2 regions of the Halopseudomonas sp. SMJS2 genome follow, and region 2 is predicted to be linked to the other one. Evidence: riboswitches for the same ligand, from Rfam matches in the RefSeq annotation. Region 2 holds a riboswitch; the other holds the start of a gene.
The links. Region 2 has a riboswitch for glycine ahead of QAO71_RS13010 (D-amino acid dehydrogenase). Riboswitches for the same ligand answer to the same signal wherever they lie in the genome.
Positions count from the first base shown of each region.

Region 1 (7,586 bases), 1.1 Mb from region 2:
TGATGCTGACCGGGGTGATCGGCACCGTGATGGCGCCGCCGTTGCTGCGTCTGGCACGGGTTGACTCGCCCGCCGCGCGGGGGCTGACCCTGGGCATGAATGCCCATGCCATCGGCACGGCGCATGCGCTGCGCGAAGGTGGCGAATGTGCTGCCTTTGCGGCGTTGGGGATGAGTCTGCTGGGGTTGGCGACGGCGTTGCTGCTGCCCTGGTTCGTGGGCTGAATGCAATGCGGGGCCTGCATTGCGCAGGCCCCGCATTATCCGCAGGACTTCAGATCAGGATTCGCCCATGCCTGGCACCGGCTCGGGTGCCGAGTGGGCCCGCACCTTCTCTTCGATACGCCGTCCTACCTCCGCATCAATGTTGCGCCAGTACTCGAAGGCGCGCTCCAGCACCGGGCTGCGCACACCACCGAGCAGGCTGCCGGCTACCTGGTCGACCAGTTTGGTGCGTTCCTCATCGTTGAACACTTCACGCACCAGCGTGCCCGGCTGGCCGAAGTCATCATCCTCGGAGTGCAGTTCGTAGGCGCTGCGCACCATATCGCCGTCCGCTTCCCAGCCATCCTCCATCTTGCCGGTACTGTCCGCCCAGCTGCGATCGCTGCTGTTGGGTGCGTACACCGGTGCGTTGCCGCTGTGCTCGTAGGTCATCTGACCATCGAACATGTAAGTGTTGACCGGCACCTTGGGGCGGTTCACTGGCAACTGATGGAAGTTGGTGCCGATGCGGTTGCGCTGCGCGTCGTTGTAGGCGAAGGCGCGGCCCAGCAGCATCTTGTCCGGGGACAGGCCGATACCCGGGACCGTATTGCCAGGCGAGAAGGCCGCCTGCTCGATCTCGGCAAAGAAATTCACCGGGTTGCGGGTCAGGGTCATCTTGCCGACCTTGATCAGCGGGTAATCCTTATGCGACCAGATCTTGGTCAGATCGAAGGGGTTGAAGCGGTAGGTGGCGGCGTCGGCATAGGGCATGACCTGCACTGACATGATCCAGCTGGGATACTCGCCACGGGCAATGGCCTCGAACAGATCGCGGCGGTGATAGTCCGCATCGATCCCCGCCATGTCGGCGGCTTCGGCGTTATTGAAGAACTCCATGCCCTGCTCGGTATGGAAGTGGTACTTGACCCAGAAGCGCTCACCGGCGGCATTGACCCACATGAAGGTATGGGAGCCGTAGCCGTTCATGTGGCGCCAGGTGCGCGGCAGGCCGCGCGGCCCCATCAGGTAGGTTACCTGATGCGCCGATTCGGGGTTGTTGGTCCAGAAGTCCCACTGCATGTGGTTGTCGCGCAGGCCGGAGTCGGGCAGGCGTTTCTGGCTGCGGATGAAGTGGGGGAATTTCATCGGGTCACGCACGAAGAAGATCGGCGTGTTGTTACCGACCAGGTCGTAGTTGCCTTCGTCGGTATAGAACTTCAACGAAAAGCCGCGCACGTCGCGCCAGGTATCCGGGCTGCCCATCTCACCGGCAACGGTGGAGAAGCGCGCCAGCATCTCGGTCTGGCTACCTTTCTGGAACAGCGCCGCCTTGGTGTAGGCGGACACATCTTCGGTGGTTTCGAACACACCGAAGGCGCCGGCGCCCTTGGCATGGGGTTGGCGCTCAGGCACCTTCTCACGGTTGAAATGGGCCATCTGCTCCAGAAAGTGCACATCATGGAGCATGATCGGGCCATTGGCGCCAATGGTCAGAGAATTGCGATCGCTGGGTGCCGGTGCGCCGGTACTCATGGTCGAGCCGGTTGGCGTTTTACTGTTTGAATCACTCACGGGGCGTCCTCCTTATCAGGCATCTGGCGAAGCTCTCTCGCATGGCTTCAGCTCTCAATGTAGACCATACGGAGGAATAGGCAGCCTTGCCAGGTGCCGACTCGATAATCAGTCGTTCCAGCGCCCCGGCGCGTAGGAAAACACCGGCAGTGCCAGCGACCAGCGAATTGCCGCCAGCCGCACTGCCAGGCCGAAGCTGAAGGAGGCCAGCAGGTTCACGTCATGGTTGATGCCCCAGTGACGCAACACCAGATAGAGAATCGCCACCGCCAGTGAAACGCTGGCATACAGCTCCTTGCGCAGCACCATGGGTGTGCGATTGCACAGCAGGTCGCGCAGAATGCCGCCGAAAATACCCGTGGTGATGCCGGCCATGATCACGACCGGGGTGGGGTAATCGAGCCGCAGAGCGACGTTGCAGCCGATCACGGTGAAGGCGATCAGCCCCATGGCATCGAGGATCAGGAATAGGCTGTGCAACCGGTGCATGAAACGGGCGATCAGCACGGTCAGCAGGCCAGCGGAGATGGTCAGGTAGATGTACTCCGGATGCTGAGTCCAAGTGACTGGGTAGTTGCCCAGCAGCATGTCGCGGACCGTGCCGCCGCCCAGAGCAGTGATGAAGGCTATGAAGGCGACACCGAACATGTCCATGTTGCGGCGGCCGGCAGCCAGGGCGCCGGACATGGCTTCGGCAGTGATGGCGATCAGATAGATGTAGAGAAGCACACAGAACTCCTGCAAGCTGTGACGCCTCTCCCCCTGTCCTTTTACCTGAGAGTTTACGCAGTCATGGACTGCTTGCCCCTTCGGTGGGTTGCCTTGGCAACCTCTCTCCAGCTGGCTGTGCGGTCACCCGCTGCGCTGGGCAGTATCGGGTGTCCTGTGATTCGCAGTAATGGGTACCTGAGCGATTATGGGAGTTTGCGCCTTCGGCGGGGGCCTGGGGCCCCTCTCTCCTGCGACCGGCGATTATACAGCAAGCGCCTGGCTTTGCTATTGCTGACTGCTTCATTGTGTCGCCGGCGCCGGGCCGGCAGATTGGTTACACTGAGTCTGTTTTCCCCAGCAGCAAGCGGAGGGACCAATGCACCAGCAGATTCTCGATTTCTGGTTTGATCAGCTCAAGCCGGCGATGTGGTGGAAGAAAGATGCGCAACTGGACCAACTGATCGAGCAACGTTTCGGTGAACTGCATCGGCAGGCCGCCAGAGGCGAGCTATGGGAATGGCGCGCCACGCCCGAGGGGCGGCTGGCCGAGATCATTCTGCTTGACCAGTTCTCGCGCAACATCCACCGTGACCAACCCGATTCTTTCGCCCATGACGGGATGGCGCTGGTGCTGGCCCAGGAGGCTATTGCCGCCGGCGCCGATCTGGCCCTGCCGGTGATACAGCGCAGCTTCCTGTATATGCCATTCATGCACAGTGAGTCGCTGGTGGTCCATGAGCGGGCGGTCATGCTGTTTGACACACCCGGTATGGAATCCAGTCTGGACTTCGAACTGCAGCACCGGGATATCCTGCGGCGCTTCGGTCGCTATCCGCATCGTAACCGCGTGTTGGGACGAGCCTCCACCGAGGAAGAATTGCAATTTCTGACCCAGCCGGGTTCCTCATTCTGAGCCCGGGATACCTTATTGCCGTATCGATCCATATTCGAGGAGTCTGACCATGCATACCAAGATCCTGCCATCGGCCGTGCTTGCCGCTGCCCTGACCACGCTGGCCGGTTGCAGCACCTCGGCGCCGGATACCACCGTGCCCCGGATCGGTGGTGGTGAGCCTTTTACCGCCGAGCTGAATTGCGGGCGCCTGCCGATTTCCGCCAAGGGCGATGATGACCTGCTGCTGACGGTCGGTGATGAGCAATTCGCCCTGAGCCGGGCGATCAGCGCTTCCGGTGCGCGTTATGTGGCTGCGGGTGAGCCGGAGACCAGCCTGTGGTTCAAGGGTCAGCAAGCCTGGCTGGTGTTGCGTGGTGACGACTACCCACTGTGCGCGCCGAGTGACAGCATCATTGAACCTTACCGCGCCGCCGGCAACGAACCCTTCTGGTCGGTGACGTTGGAGGGTGGCCAATTGACCCTGAACCGCCTCAACGAAGGTGAATCACCGGCCCAGCCCTATATGGCGGACGAGACCGCCGGCGAGGTGGTGACCAGCGGCAACCCACCGATCCGCTTGCAGGCCAGCGATCAGCTGTGCCGTGACACCATGAGCGGAATGCCCTATCCGCAGCAGGTCAGCGTGCAGGTGGACGGCGTTACCCTGAACGGCTGCGGTGGTGATCCGGCGCGGCTGCTGCAGGGCGGCGAGTGGGTAGTGGAGGACATCAATGGCGGTGGCATTATCGACCGCTCCCGTGTGACCCTGAATTTCTGGCGTAACGGCCAGGTGAATGGCCGTGCCTCCTGCAACAACTTCATGGGAGAATACCAGCTGACCGGTGAAAGCCTGACCATCAATCAGCCGGCCACCACCCGCATGGCCTGCGCGCCTTCGCTGATGGAACAGGAGCAACGGGTGCTGCGCAATCTGCAGAGCCTGCAGGGCTTTGATTTCGACGATACCGGTGCCTTGCTGCTGCGCTCGGCTGAAGGTTCGCTCAAGGCCCGCCTGGAACACTGATAATAATCAAGGAGATATACATGCTGGCGTTGATATTGGGTTTGGTGCTGTTTCTCGGGATACATTCGACTCGTCTGTTTGCTGCTGACTGGCGGGTCGCGCAGATCGACCGGCGCGGCTTGCTGGCCTGGAAGGGATTCTATGCTGTTGTTTCGCTGGTGGGGCTGCTGCTGATCATCTGGGGCTACGGGCAGGCACGGTTGTCGCCGACCTGGCTGTGGCTGTCGCCCATGTGGACCCGCCATCTTGCTGCGCTACTGACGGTTCCGGCCTTCATCCTGCTGGCGGCCACCTATATTCCCGGAACTCATATCAAGACCCGGGTCGGGCATCCCATGCTGCTGGGCGTCAAGTTCTGGGCCATCGCCCACCTGATCGCCAATGGCACGCTGGCCGACCTGCTGCTGTTTGGTGGTTTCCTCGCCTGGGCGGTAGCGCTGTATGTGGTCTTGCGCCGGCGTGATCGTCTGGCCGGCGTGAGCTATCCGGCGGTCGGCTTCAGTCGGGACCTGATTGCCATTGTGGTCGGGTTGGTCGCCTGGGTGGTCTTTGCCATGTGGTTGCACGGCGCGCTGATCGGTGTCCGCCCCTTCGGCGGCTGAGCCTTACCTGATGCGGCCTGGCCGCCAACCCGGGAGTACGAACCATGCAACTGCTGTATCCGGAGATAAAGCCCTTCGCCCGTCATGATCTGGCGGTCGAAGCGCCCCATGTGCTCTATGTCGACGAGAGTGGTCAGGAAGACGGGCTGCCGGTGGTGTTCATTCATGGTGGGCCGGGTGGTGGCTGCGACAACCTGAGCCGACGCTTCTTCGATCCGTCGATCTACCGCATCATCACCTTCGATCAGCGTGGTGCCGGCCGTTCCACGCCCCACGCCAGCCTGGAAAACAACACCACCGCCGCGCTGATCGAGGATATGGAGGCGCTGCGCATCCACCTGGGGATCGACAAGTGGGTGCTGTTCGGCGGTTCCTGGGGTTCGACCCTCGCCCTGGCCTATGCCCAGGCGCATCCTGACCGGGTGCTGGGCATGATTCTGCGCGGGATCTTCCTGTGCCGCGACGAGGATATCCACTGGTTCTATCAGGAAGGCGCCAGCCGCATCTTTCCCGATTACTGGGAGAACTACCAGGCGTTGATCCCGGAGGCGGAGCGCGATGACATGGTAGCCGCCTACTACCGACGCCTGACCGGGGACGATGAAATCTGCCAGATGCATGCCGCCCGGGCCTGGTCCGGCTGGGAAGGTTGCTGCGCCACCCTGCGGCCCAGTGCCCAGCTGGTCGACCGCTTTACCGAGTCGCGGCGCGCGCTGGCCATGGCGCGGATTGAGTGCCACTACTTCATCAACCAGTCTTTCCTTGAACCGGATCAGCTACTGCGCAATATGCCGAAGATTGCACATATCCCCGGCATCATCGTCCATGGTCGCTACGACATGGTCTGTCCGCTGGATAATGCCCACGCGCTGCATCAGCGTTGGCCCGGCAGCGAATTGCAGATCATCCGCGATGCGGGTCACGCGGCTTCCGAGCCGGGTATTGCCGATGCCCTGGTGCGCGCTACCCAGAGCATGGCCCGGCAACTGCTGAAGCTGGCGCCGGAGGCGGAATAGCATGAAGGGGCTGTTGCAGCGGGTCAGCCAGGCCCGGGTGGAGGTGGCGGGCGAGATTGTCGGCGCCATCGATCAGGGCTTGCTGGTGCTGGTTGGCATCGAGCCGCAGGATGATCGGGCCAGTGCCGACCGGCTGTTGCACAAGTTGCTCAACTATCGCGTGTTCAGTGATGCCGAGGGGCGCATGAATTGCTCGGTGCAGGACGTACAGGGCGGATTGTTGCTGGTATCCCAGTTCACCCTGGCGGCCGATACGCGCAAGGGGCTGCGCCCGGGATTCTCCACCGCGGCGCCACCGCAGCAGGCTGCCGAATTGTTCGATTACCTGCTGCAGCGGGCGGGCGAACAATGGTCACAGGTGGCTACCGGGCGGTTCGGTGCGGACATGCAGGTGCATCTGGTCAATGATGGGCCAGTGACCCTGCTGCTGGAAACCTGACCTCAGCTTGGCTGGAACCGCACCCACAGCATGATCAGCAGGGTCGCGGCCACGCCCCAGGCGAGCATCGCCAACAGCAGGATGGCAGGCAGCGGCAGCTTGCCGGCACCCCAGGCGATCACCGCAAGATAGATGGCGTAGGGCAACAGCGACCATAAGCCGAAGATGGCTGTGGTACGCAGGTCCGCCGCCGGGCGGGCGCTGCCGATAATGTAGTGGGCGATCACCGCAAAGGTGGGAAACAGCGGCACCAGTCCGGCGATATAGAAACTCTTGGAGCGCGCCAGCAGCGCAATGAGCAGAACCGCCAGTGCGCCGAGCAGCGCCTTGAATGCAAGTGAAATCATGAAGTCCATACCGGGCCGATGCGCTGCTCACGCTATGCCCGGCAGGTTATCAAGTCAAGGCCGCTCCCACATCAACTTGCGATCACTGAGCTCGGTTCAACGCTTCCTCCACGAATTCCAGCCGATCCTGACCGAAGAACATTTCGTTCCCGACAAAGAAGGTCGGCGCACCGAAGACGCCCCGTTCGATGGCCTCTTCGGTGATCTGCCGCAGCTGGTCTTTCACCACCGGATCATTGATCTTCTGCTGTAGTTCAGCCATATCAAAACCGTGGCGACCCAGTACGGCGGCGACCACCTCGGGGTTGCCCATATCCTGTTGATCGACCCAGATGGCCTGGAACACCGTATTGACGTACGGGACGAAGCGATCGGTACCCAGGTAGGCGGCCGCGCCGCGCATCAGCTGCATGGTGTTGATCGGGAAGAACGGATTGTGCTGGAACGGCACAGCATAGCGCCGCGCGTAACGTTGAAAATCCTCGCGGGTATAACGCCCCTTCGCCGGCACGGTCGCTGGGGAGCTATTGCCGGTGGCCTTGAACACCCCGCCCAGCAGCATCGGCTTGTATGCCAGTTCGGCATCGTGGCGCTGCGCCAGGCTGGCGATCTGGGTCCAGGCCAGGTAACTGGCAGGGCTGCCTACATCAAAATAGAATTCGACTTTCTTGTTCATGTGCCTTGTCCTGTGGTGGTGGGGGTCAGAAGGTTTCCATCCAGGGCCGCAGATCCAGTTCATGGGTCCAGCAGTCCCGTGGCTGGCAATGCAGTTGC
Region 1 covers NZ_CP123445.1:235,398-242,983, forward strand. The annotation lists gene QAO71_RS01055 (LrgB family protein) at 1-224, shown strand, start outside; gene QAO71_RS01060 (catalase) at 279-1,778, opposite strand; gene QAO71_RS01065 (trimeric intracellular cation channel family protein) at 1,887-2,507, opposite strand; glycine riboswitch at 2,531-2,628, opposite strand; glycine riboswitch at 2,662-2,750, opposite strand; gene QAO71_RS01070 (DUF924 family protein) at 2,866-3,402, shown strand; gene QAO71_RS01075 (META domain-containing protein) at 3,452-4,408, shown strand; gene QAO71_RS01080 (NnrU family protein) at 4,429-5,010, shown strand; gene pip (prolyl aminopeptidase) at 5,055-6,026, shown strand; gene dtd (D-aminoacyl-tRNA deacylase) at 6,028-6,465, shown strand; gene QAO71_RS01095 (GlpM family protein) at 6,468-6,809, opposite strand; gene QAO71_RS01100 (2-hydroxychromene-2-carboxylate isomerase) at 6,895-7,488, opposite strand; gene QAO71_RS01105 (SDR family oxidoreductase) at 7,514-7,586, opposite strand, start outside.
Region 1: another riboswitch for glycine. It lies ahead of QAO71_RS01065 (trimeric intracellular cation channel family protein); the one in region 2 lies ahead of QAO71_RS13010 (D-amino acid dehydrogenase).

Region 2 (7,586 bases):
CTATCAGAACGATGTCGACATGGCCGCCCGGTTGAGTGGTGTAGACGTGATCATCGGCGGTGATTCCCATACGCTGGTGGGGGATTTCCGTAATCTGGGCTTGCAGGGGCCGGAAGACACGCCGCTGGCTTATCCGACTGTGGTGACCAACCGCGATGGTGAATTGGTCTGTATCGGGCAGGCCTGGGAATACACCAAGGTATTTGGTTTGATGAACGTCAGCTTCAATGCCGAAGGTGCAGTGGAAAGCTGCGACGGTCAGGCGTCACTGGTTATCGGCGACGAGTTCCAGCGCGATGACGCGCCCTTGAACGAGACGGAGACAGCGGCGCTGCTCCAAGTGCTGGACGAGCTGCCGGAAGTGGCGGTGGTCCAGCCGGACCCGGATGCCCAGAGTATCCTCGACGGCTATCAGGCTCAGCTGGACGTGGCCCGGCAGGAGCAGATCGGTTCTGCCGAGGTTTCTTTCTGCCTGGTGCGAGTGCCAGGGACTACCCGCAGCGGTGGGGTTCCTGGTTGTGAGCTGGCAGATCAGTTAGCACAGGGCAGCGACGCGGCGCAATTGGTGGCCGAGGCCTTCCTTGAAGCCAGCAAGCGGGCCGACTTCTCGCTGCAGAACGCCGGTGGTGTGAGAACACCCATGGCGGCAGGTGTCATTACCTTTGATACTGCCGCCACCATGCTGCCGTTCACCAACGTGCTGGTTGAGCTGGATGTGACCGGTGCGGAGACGGTTGCCGTCCTAGAAGATGCGGTGTGGAGTCATGTGGAAAATGGCGGTGGCGATGGTTCGCACCCCTACGCCGCAGCGCTGCGCTGGGATCTCGACATGTCGCAGCCACGCGGTAGCCGCTTCAGCAACGTCGAAGTGAAAGGTGCGGATGGCCTGTGGGCACCCATCAACCCGACCCAGACCTACGTTATGGTCACCAATGATTTTCTTGGTGAAGGGCGCGATGGGTATCTCACCCTGGGCGAGGTGACCGCAGATGGCCGGTCGATCAACACCGGCTTGTTATACACGCAGAGCCTGGTGGATTACCTGAAGGCCCGTCCCTCGGTTGGCACCATCCCGCGGGACGAATATTCCCATCAGCGGGTGATTACTGTCAGCGGCACTGAGCTGACTTATTGATACGGTAATCGGCCCGGGCAGCGCTAGCAGCTAACCCCTATAGAAAGCGACAGCGAGACCACACCAGTCTCGCTGTCTTGCCCCGGGCTTACGCGTGAGCCGGCTGCGGGGAAGCAGCCTTCGCGTTACTCCCCAACGCCTGCTCCACGACCCCACCAATCATATCCGCCGTAACAGCGCTCAGCGTCCAACCCAAATGGCCATGGCCGGTGTTGTAGAACACGCAGGGCGACTTGCCGCGCCCGACCTTGGGCATCATGTTTGGCATCATCGGCCGTAAGCCGGCCCAGGGCACGACGCTGCGGGTGTTGACGCCGGGAAAGCACTCATTCACCCAATCCACCAGCGGACGAATGCGGTCGGCGCGGATGTCACGGTTGTAGCCATTGAACTCGGCGGTGCCGGCCACGCGGAAGCGGTCATTGCCCAGGCGGCTGGTGACCAGTTTGGTTTCATCGTCGAGCAAGCTGACGGTGGGTGCTGAGGCGCGGCTAATCTCGTCGGTGAGGTTGACGGTGATGGAGTAGCCTTTGACCGGGTAGATGTTTACCCGGTCGCCCAACTGGGCGGCCAGGTCGCGGCTGGCGGTGCCGGCGCAGACCACTACACCGTCAAAATGCTGTGTCTCATCGCCAGCATTGCTGCCCGTGGTCACGCTGGCGCGCTTGCCATCGGTGGTGACCGCTTTCACGTCCTGGTTGTAAAGGCAGCGCACGCCGAGCCGATCGATAGCCGCCGCCAGGCCGTTGGTGAACTTGTGGATGTCGCCAGTGGAGTCGCATTCGGTGAAGTAACCGCCGTAATACTGGCCGGCCAGGGTGGGCTCGATGCTGCGCATTTCCTCCGGTGTTACGCTGCGGCGGGGTAGGCCCCCTTTGGCTAGCAACTGGGATACCCGTCCAGCGTGGTCGAAACCTGCCTTGTCGCGGTAAATGTGCAGGATGCCTTTTTTCTTCAGGTCGAAGTCGATGCCTTCCGCTTCAGCCCAGGCAAACAGATGCTCACGCGCGGCCACTGCCAGGCGTGCGGTTTCGATGGTGTTCTGGTTGTAGCTGGGGATCGAGGCGATGAATTCGGCGAACCAGGAAAGCTTGTGCCAGCTGGGCTTGGGGTTGACCAGTAGCGGCGCATCGCTCTTGAGCATCCATTTCAGGCCCTTGACGATGGTCGACCAGTGGTTCCAGACCTCGGCATTGGAGGCCGACAGCTGGCCGCCATTGGCGAAGGATGTTTCCATGGCGGCGTAGCGGTGTTTTTCGAACAGGGTAACGGCGAAGCCGCGTTTGCTCAGGGCGTAGGCGGTGGTGATACCGGTGATCCCGCCACCAACGACAGCGATTGTTTTCATTGTTGTAGCTCCAGTAACGTCAGGGGATTGAGGCCCGTGCGCACCATGCGCGGCGAGCGCCCCCTCTGTTCTGGACCTGAGAGTTTCACGGCGGCGCCAATGCGCTGCCGCTTGCTCCTTCGGTGCGCCCGACGACGTAACGGGCGGCTCTTCAGAGTTTACCGGTGATAGCGGTCCGTTTGCCTGAGAGTTTCCGGGGCGGTTGCTCCTTCGGCGCTGCGGCGGATCAAGCCGGCAGTCTCTCCCGATATCACATTGACCCGCCCCGGGTGCGCAATCTGGCGACGCGGTGCGGAGTCATGGGCGCTACATTGCCAGAAAATGCAATCGTTGTAACCCTGATTATGCGCGGTTCTGCCAACTTGATGCCGGGCGGCTCAGTACACCCAGAGTTCCACGCGCCGGTTCTTGTTTCGGCCATCGTCATGGGTGTTGGCGGCTACCGGCAGGTCATCGCCGATGCCCATAACGTCCTTGACGAAGATGCCTTGGCCGGCCAGCGCGGCGCTGACCGTTCTGGCTCGCAGGCGCGACAGTAGTTCGGCGCCTCTGCTTCTCGGGTCGCTAAAGCCTACCAGGACCACCTTGTACTCGGTCTTGTTTTCAGTCTGCAGATACTCGAGCAGGCGGTCGATGTCCTGCCAGGCCTTGTTATCCAGTCGGGCGCTGTCTTCACTGAAGCGGATGTTGACCGACAGGCGGTGCGCTTCTTCGGCCAGTTTGCGGTAGTCGTCCGGCATATAGGGCTGCGGCGCGATCTGAGCGGCTGTGATGTTCTGGCCGACAAAGCCCACCTGGTCCACGATATCCTGCCCTGCTTTGCTCTGGGTGAAGGCAATTAACCCCAGTGCCAGCGGGTTGGTTTCTTCGGGGCTGATATACATATATAGCCGGCGGGCCAGCGGATAATCCTCTGTGGCTACCAGCGCTTTGCTGGGGTACATGGGGCGGGAGTCACCAGCGGTGATGGACAGCGCCTTGGCTTCCTGTATATAGGCCAGGCCAACAAAGCCGACAGCATTGCGATCACTGCTGACGGCCCGGGACAGGTCTGCGTTGGATTCGTAGCGGTGGGCATCTGCGAGCAGATCCACCTGATTGGGTTTCAGCACTAGGTCCCGGAAGGTCTCCCAGGTCCCGGAGTTACCGTCCCTGGCGTGTACCCTGATTTTACCCTGGCGCCCGCCGAGCTGCGCCCAATCGGAGACCTGGCCGGAAAATATCCGGGCAATCTGTTCGATATTGAGGCTGTCGAGCGGGTTTTCCGGGTGCATGATGACCGCCAGGCCATCCAGGCCGATCACCTGCTCTGCTTCCTTGCTGAGCATGTTTCCGGCATTTTTCAGTGCTGTGACTTCACTGTCCTTGATCGGTCGGGACGATGCTGCGATCTGCCCTGTGCGGTCGATCAGCCCGGTAAAGCCCGTGGTAGAGCCATGTGCGTTCAGACTGATTTCGATCAATTCGCCCTGAGCGCTGACGGCGGTGATGCGGTGTTCCTGCGGTTCGGCATCGAGCTGTATATCAATATCCGTAGCGCCTGACTCTTTCAACATGCCTTCAACTAACAGGGGTGCCAACTGAGCGCCTATGGTGTTGGAGCCATTAATCTGTAGTTGCAGTGGTGCGGCGATGCTTGGAAAAGAAAGGCAGACAAGCCCGGCAAGCGATAACTTTACTAATCGGGCTCGCAGCCCTGAGGTGGTTTTCAACGTGTAACTCCCTGTAATGGCGGAACAGCCCTCCACTGGATGGAGGTTTGCTGATAGATGATGCCCTGCGTCTGTTAAGAAATTTTTGCGCCATGCGAATAATGGATTCACAAGCAGGCCGCTGTTTTGCCTTTGCCGGTGCCTCTGGTATGGTCGGGCCTTTTGCTAGCGGAGGCTCCATGTCCTTTTACGTTTATCTTTCCGGCGAAATTCATACCGATTGGCGCGATGAGATTCAGCGCGGCGCTGAGGCCAAGGGCCTGGATGTCGTTTTCACTTCGGCAGTGACCAATCACGACGCCAGCGACGCGGCGGGTGACCATCTGGGTGCGGAAGACAATGCCTTCTGGCGCGACCACAAATCAGCCAAGGTCAACGCCATCCGCACCAAGACTTTGATCGAGCAGAGCGATCTGGTGGTGGTGCGCTTTGGAGATAAGTACAAGCAGTGGAATGCCGCCTTCGATGCCGGTTACTGCGCTGCGCTGGGTACACCCTACGTCACCCTGCATGCCGAGGATATTGTCCACCCGCTGAAAGAAGTTGATGCTGCGGCGATGGCCTGGGCGACGACTACGGAGCAGGTGGTTGATATTCTGGCTTATGTGTTGAAAGGCTGAAAGTCATCGGCAAACGGGGCAGCTTACTGCCCCGATTCTGTCTGGCGTTTCAGTTTGTTATTCCGCCGCTGTAACCGAACGGACAACGGAGTGGCGAGAGCATGGATCTGCGCGTCGTTAAGTATCGCAGTTATCCCCGCGCGATGATCGCCAGTGAGTTCGCCATAGAAATCATGGGCGCGCTGCCACATCCATAGGTTATACGGAAACACCAGTCGCTCTTCCTCCATGTCACCCAGCCGATAGCGAAGCGTGCCGATAGCGCGGGGAATATCCTCGGCGTCGGGGTTGGCCTCGGTCCATTCTTTCAGTTGCCGAGCGGTTTCCAGCAGTACGGGTACCTGTTCATCGAACATCCGGTTGATGATGGACAATAGCGTTTCCGGTACCTGATCATCCGGCAGAAAGCCGCCGTCATGGCTGCTTGCATCCGGACTGATCATGCGCTCAACCCAGCGCGCTACCTGCGGCGCGCGCTCGCGCATCAAGCGTCCGGAAGCAGGGTCGCGATAGAGGTGGGCATACAGGGGGCCAATCAGGCCGAAGTCGCCGATGCAGGGCTGATCGCCGAGTAGATAGTCATGATCGCTGAAGTGGATGTTCAGTTCATCGAGCAGCGACAGATAACTTTGCTCGATGGCGGCGCGGGAATGATCGGTGATGCCCAGACGGGGTAGGGCGCCGGCAAAGGGGCCGGATGCCTCCAGTCCAGCGGCATATTGCTCTTTTGCGCTGGCGCTGGGCAGGCGAGTGCGACCGAATTCCTGAATGGCAAACTCGCGGTTTTCTTCGATCTTCCAGCGATAGAGCATGGCGGGATTAACCAGCCATTCATCACCGTAGATTTCCAGCAGCAGCGCAACCAGCCGCTGACAAGGACCGGTTGGGTACACGGACCTGTTCGGGAAATGATGTTCCAGATGGTCGATGATTTCGGTGGAGTCCTGGATTACCTGGTCATCCGGCGTCACCAGCACCGGAATATAACGCACCCCGGTTCGGGGAATGATCAGCTCCTTGAAAATCTGCGGCGTGGACAGAACTTCTTCAAATCTGATGCCCTTGAATTGCAGATAGCAGCGTACCTTGCCGGTATAAAGTGAAACTGGTGCGCCGATCAGTTTATGCATGCCTGTTCTCCTGATATCTGCATGAATTGTCGGATACTCGGCGGTAGTGATCCAGGCCCGAATGGGTGATTGTATAGATAGAAACACGCCAGAAGACGTTTGAAGCTGTAGAGATTGTTCTGTTTTTGTAAGGTATTGATGTGGCGAATCAGCCTTCTGGGCCAGTCGATAAACGGGTAGGCTGTCTATGACTGAGACATTCTGGGCGACAATGCCGACCAATAAAAACAGACATTGAGGCGTGCCATGCAAGAGCTGGACTCCCCCCACGTTTTCTTCCGCCGGGTGATTTTTGATGTAAGCCCGACCGAATGCCTGGTTGCCATGGAGGATGAGCACCATTATTTCGTGTTACAGCTGGGTCACGATGGTGAGTGCATCACCTCAGTAGCCAGCACCGCCCGACGTACGCCCTGGACCCTCTGCCCCGAGGCAGAGCGGCAGCTGCAGGCCTTCGTTGGCCAACCCCTGCGCCAACGCATCGCCATCAACCTGCCGGATATCGACAGCAAGCAGCAATGCACGCATCAATATGACCTGCTGATGGTGGCCCTCTCCCAGGCACTGCGACCGGGGAGGCGGGAATACGTAGCCAAAGTGGTCGGCGCGATGCACGAGTACCGTCACGCCCAGCTCTGGCTGGATGATGAAAAACTACTCGACTGGCGCCTGCGTGGCACGGTAATCGACAGCGAGGATCAGTGTAATCAACAAGACCTGCGCAGCGTCATGCCGTGGGCGGACGAACACCTGGATGACCAGATGCTGGAAGCCCTGTTCGTACAGCGACGGGCGGTGATGGTGGCGGCGAGCAAGGGGTTCGACCTGGACCTGATCCCCAACGCGGGCGTAGCCATGCGGGCACGCGCGGGGGCTTGTTTTGTGTTTCAGCCGGAGCGGGCGGCGCAGGCGGTGCGGGTGATGGGAAGTACGCGGCAGGATGTAAGGGGGACGGGGGATCTGTTGGTGGGGTGGAATGGTGTCTGAGTTCGCTCCTGCGCATAGCTCTTCAATCAGCCGATATTCACGAGTCGAATGTAATCACTGGCGTTGGTAGTAGCGTGTTTACTTGGATAGTCTCTGAGAAAGAAAAATAATTAATTAAACGAGTTACGTCATGAAAAAATCAGCGATATTGGGGGTGACATTGACCACTGTATTATTGTCTGCACAGGGTAACGCAGCCGATCTGCCCGACCCCAAGTCAGTACGCACTGATCAATTGCAATTGATGCAGGGCTTCCCGCCAGCCGCCGATAAGCAGATAACCCAGGCGGGTTTCATGCGGCCTTATCCTAATCCGCGCTGGAGTTTCCATCATGCCCGGGAGCTGTTTCCTTCGCGGCGGGTGGCGCGTGGTCATGAAGCTGTTTCCGTATTGCCGCAGGCCGAGGGGATGGAGCAGCAGATTGCCGATCTGACTTTCACCGGCCCTGATGGTGAGCAGATGAGCTTCGGGCAATATCTGGATTCGACCTATGTTGATGGCGTGCTGGTCATGCAGCACGGCAAGGTCCTGTTTGAGCGCTATCAAGCGGGCGTGCCCGAGGATGAGCCGCATATTCTCTGGTCGGTGACCAAGTCCTTTGTGGGGCTGCTGGCTACACAGTTGATCGAAGAAGGCGAGCTGGATCCTGCGGC
Region 2 covers NZ_CP123445.1:2,752,915-2,760,500, reverse strand. The annotation lists gene QAO71_RS13015 (5'-nucleotidase C-terminal domain-containing protein) at 1-1,135, shown strand, start outside; gene QAO71_RS13010 (D-amino acid dehydrogenase) at 1,224-2,483, opposite strand; glycine riboswitch at 2,645-2,740, opposite strand; gene QAO71_RS13005 (substrate-binding domain-containing protein) at 2,861-4,039, opposite strand; gene QAO71_RS13000 (YtoQ family protein) at 4,375-4,815, shown strand; gene QAO71_RS12995 (glutathione S-transferase) at 4,839-5,945, opposite strand; gene QAO71_RS12990 (DUF2889 domain-containing protein) at 6,192-6,932, shown strand; gene QAO71_RS12985 (serine hydrolase) at 7,063-7,586, shown strand, end outside.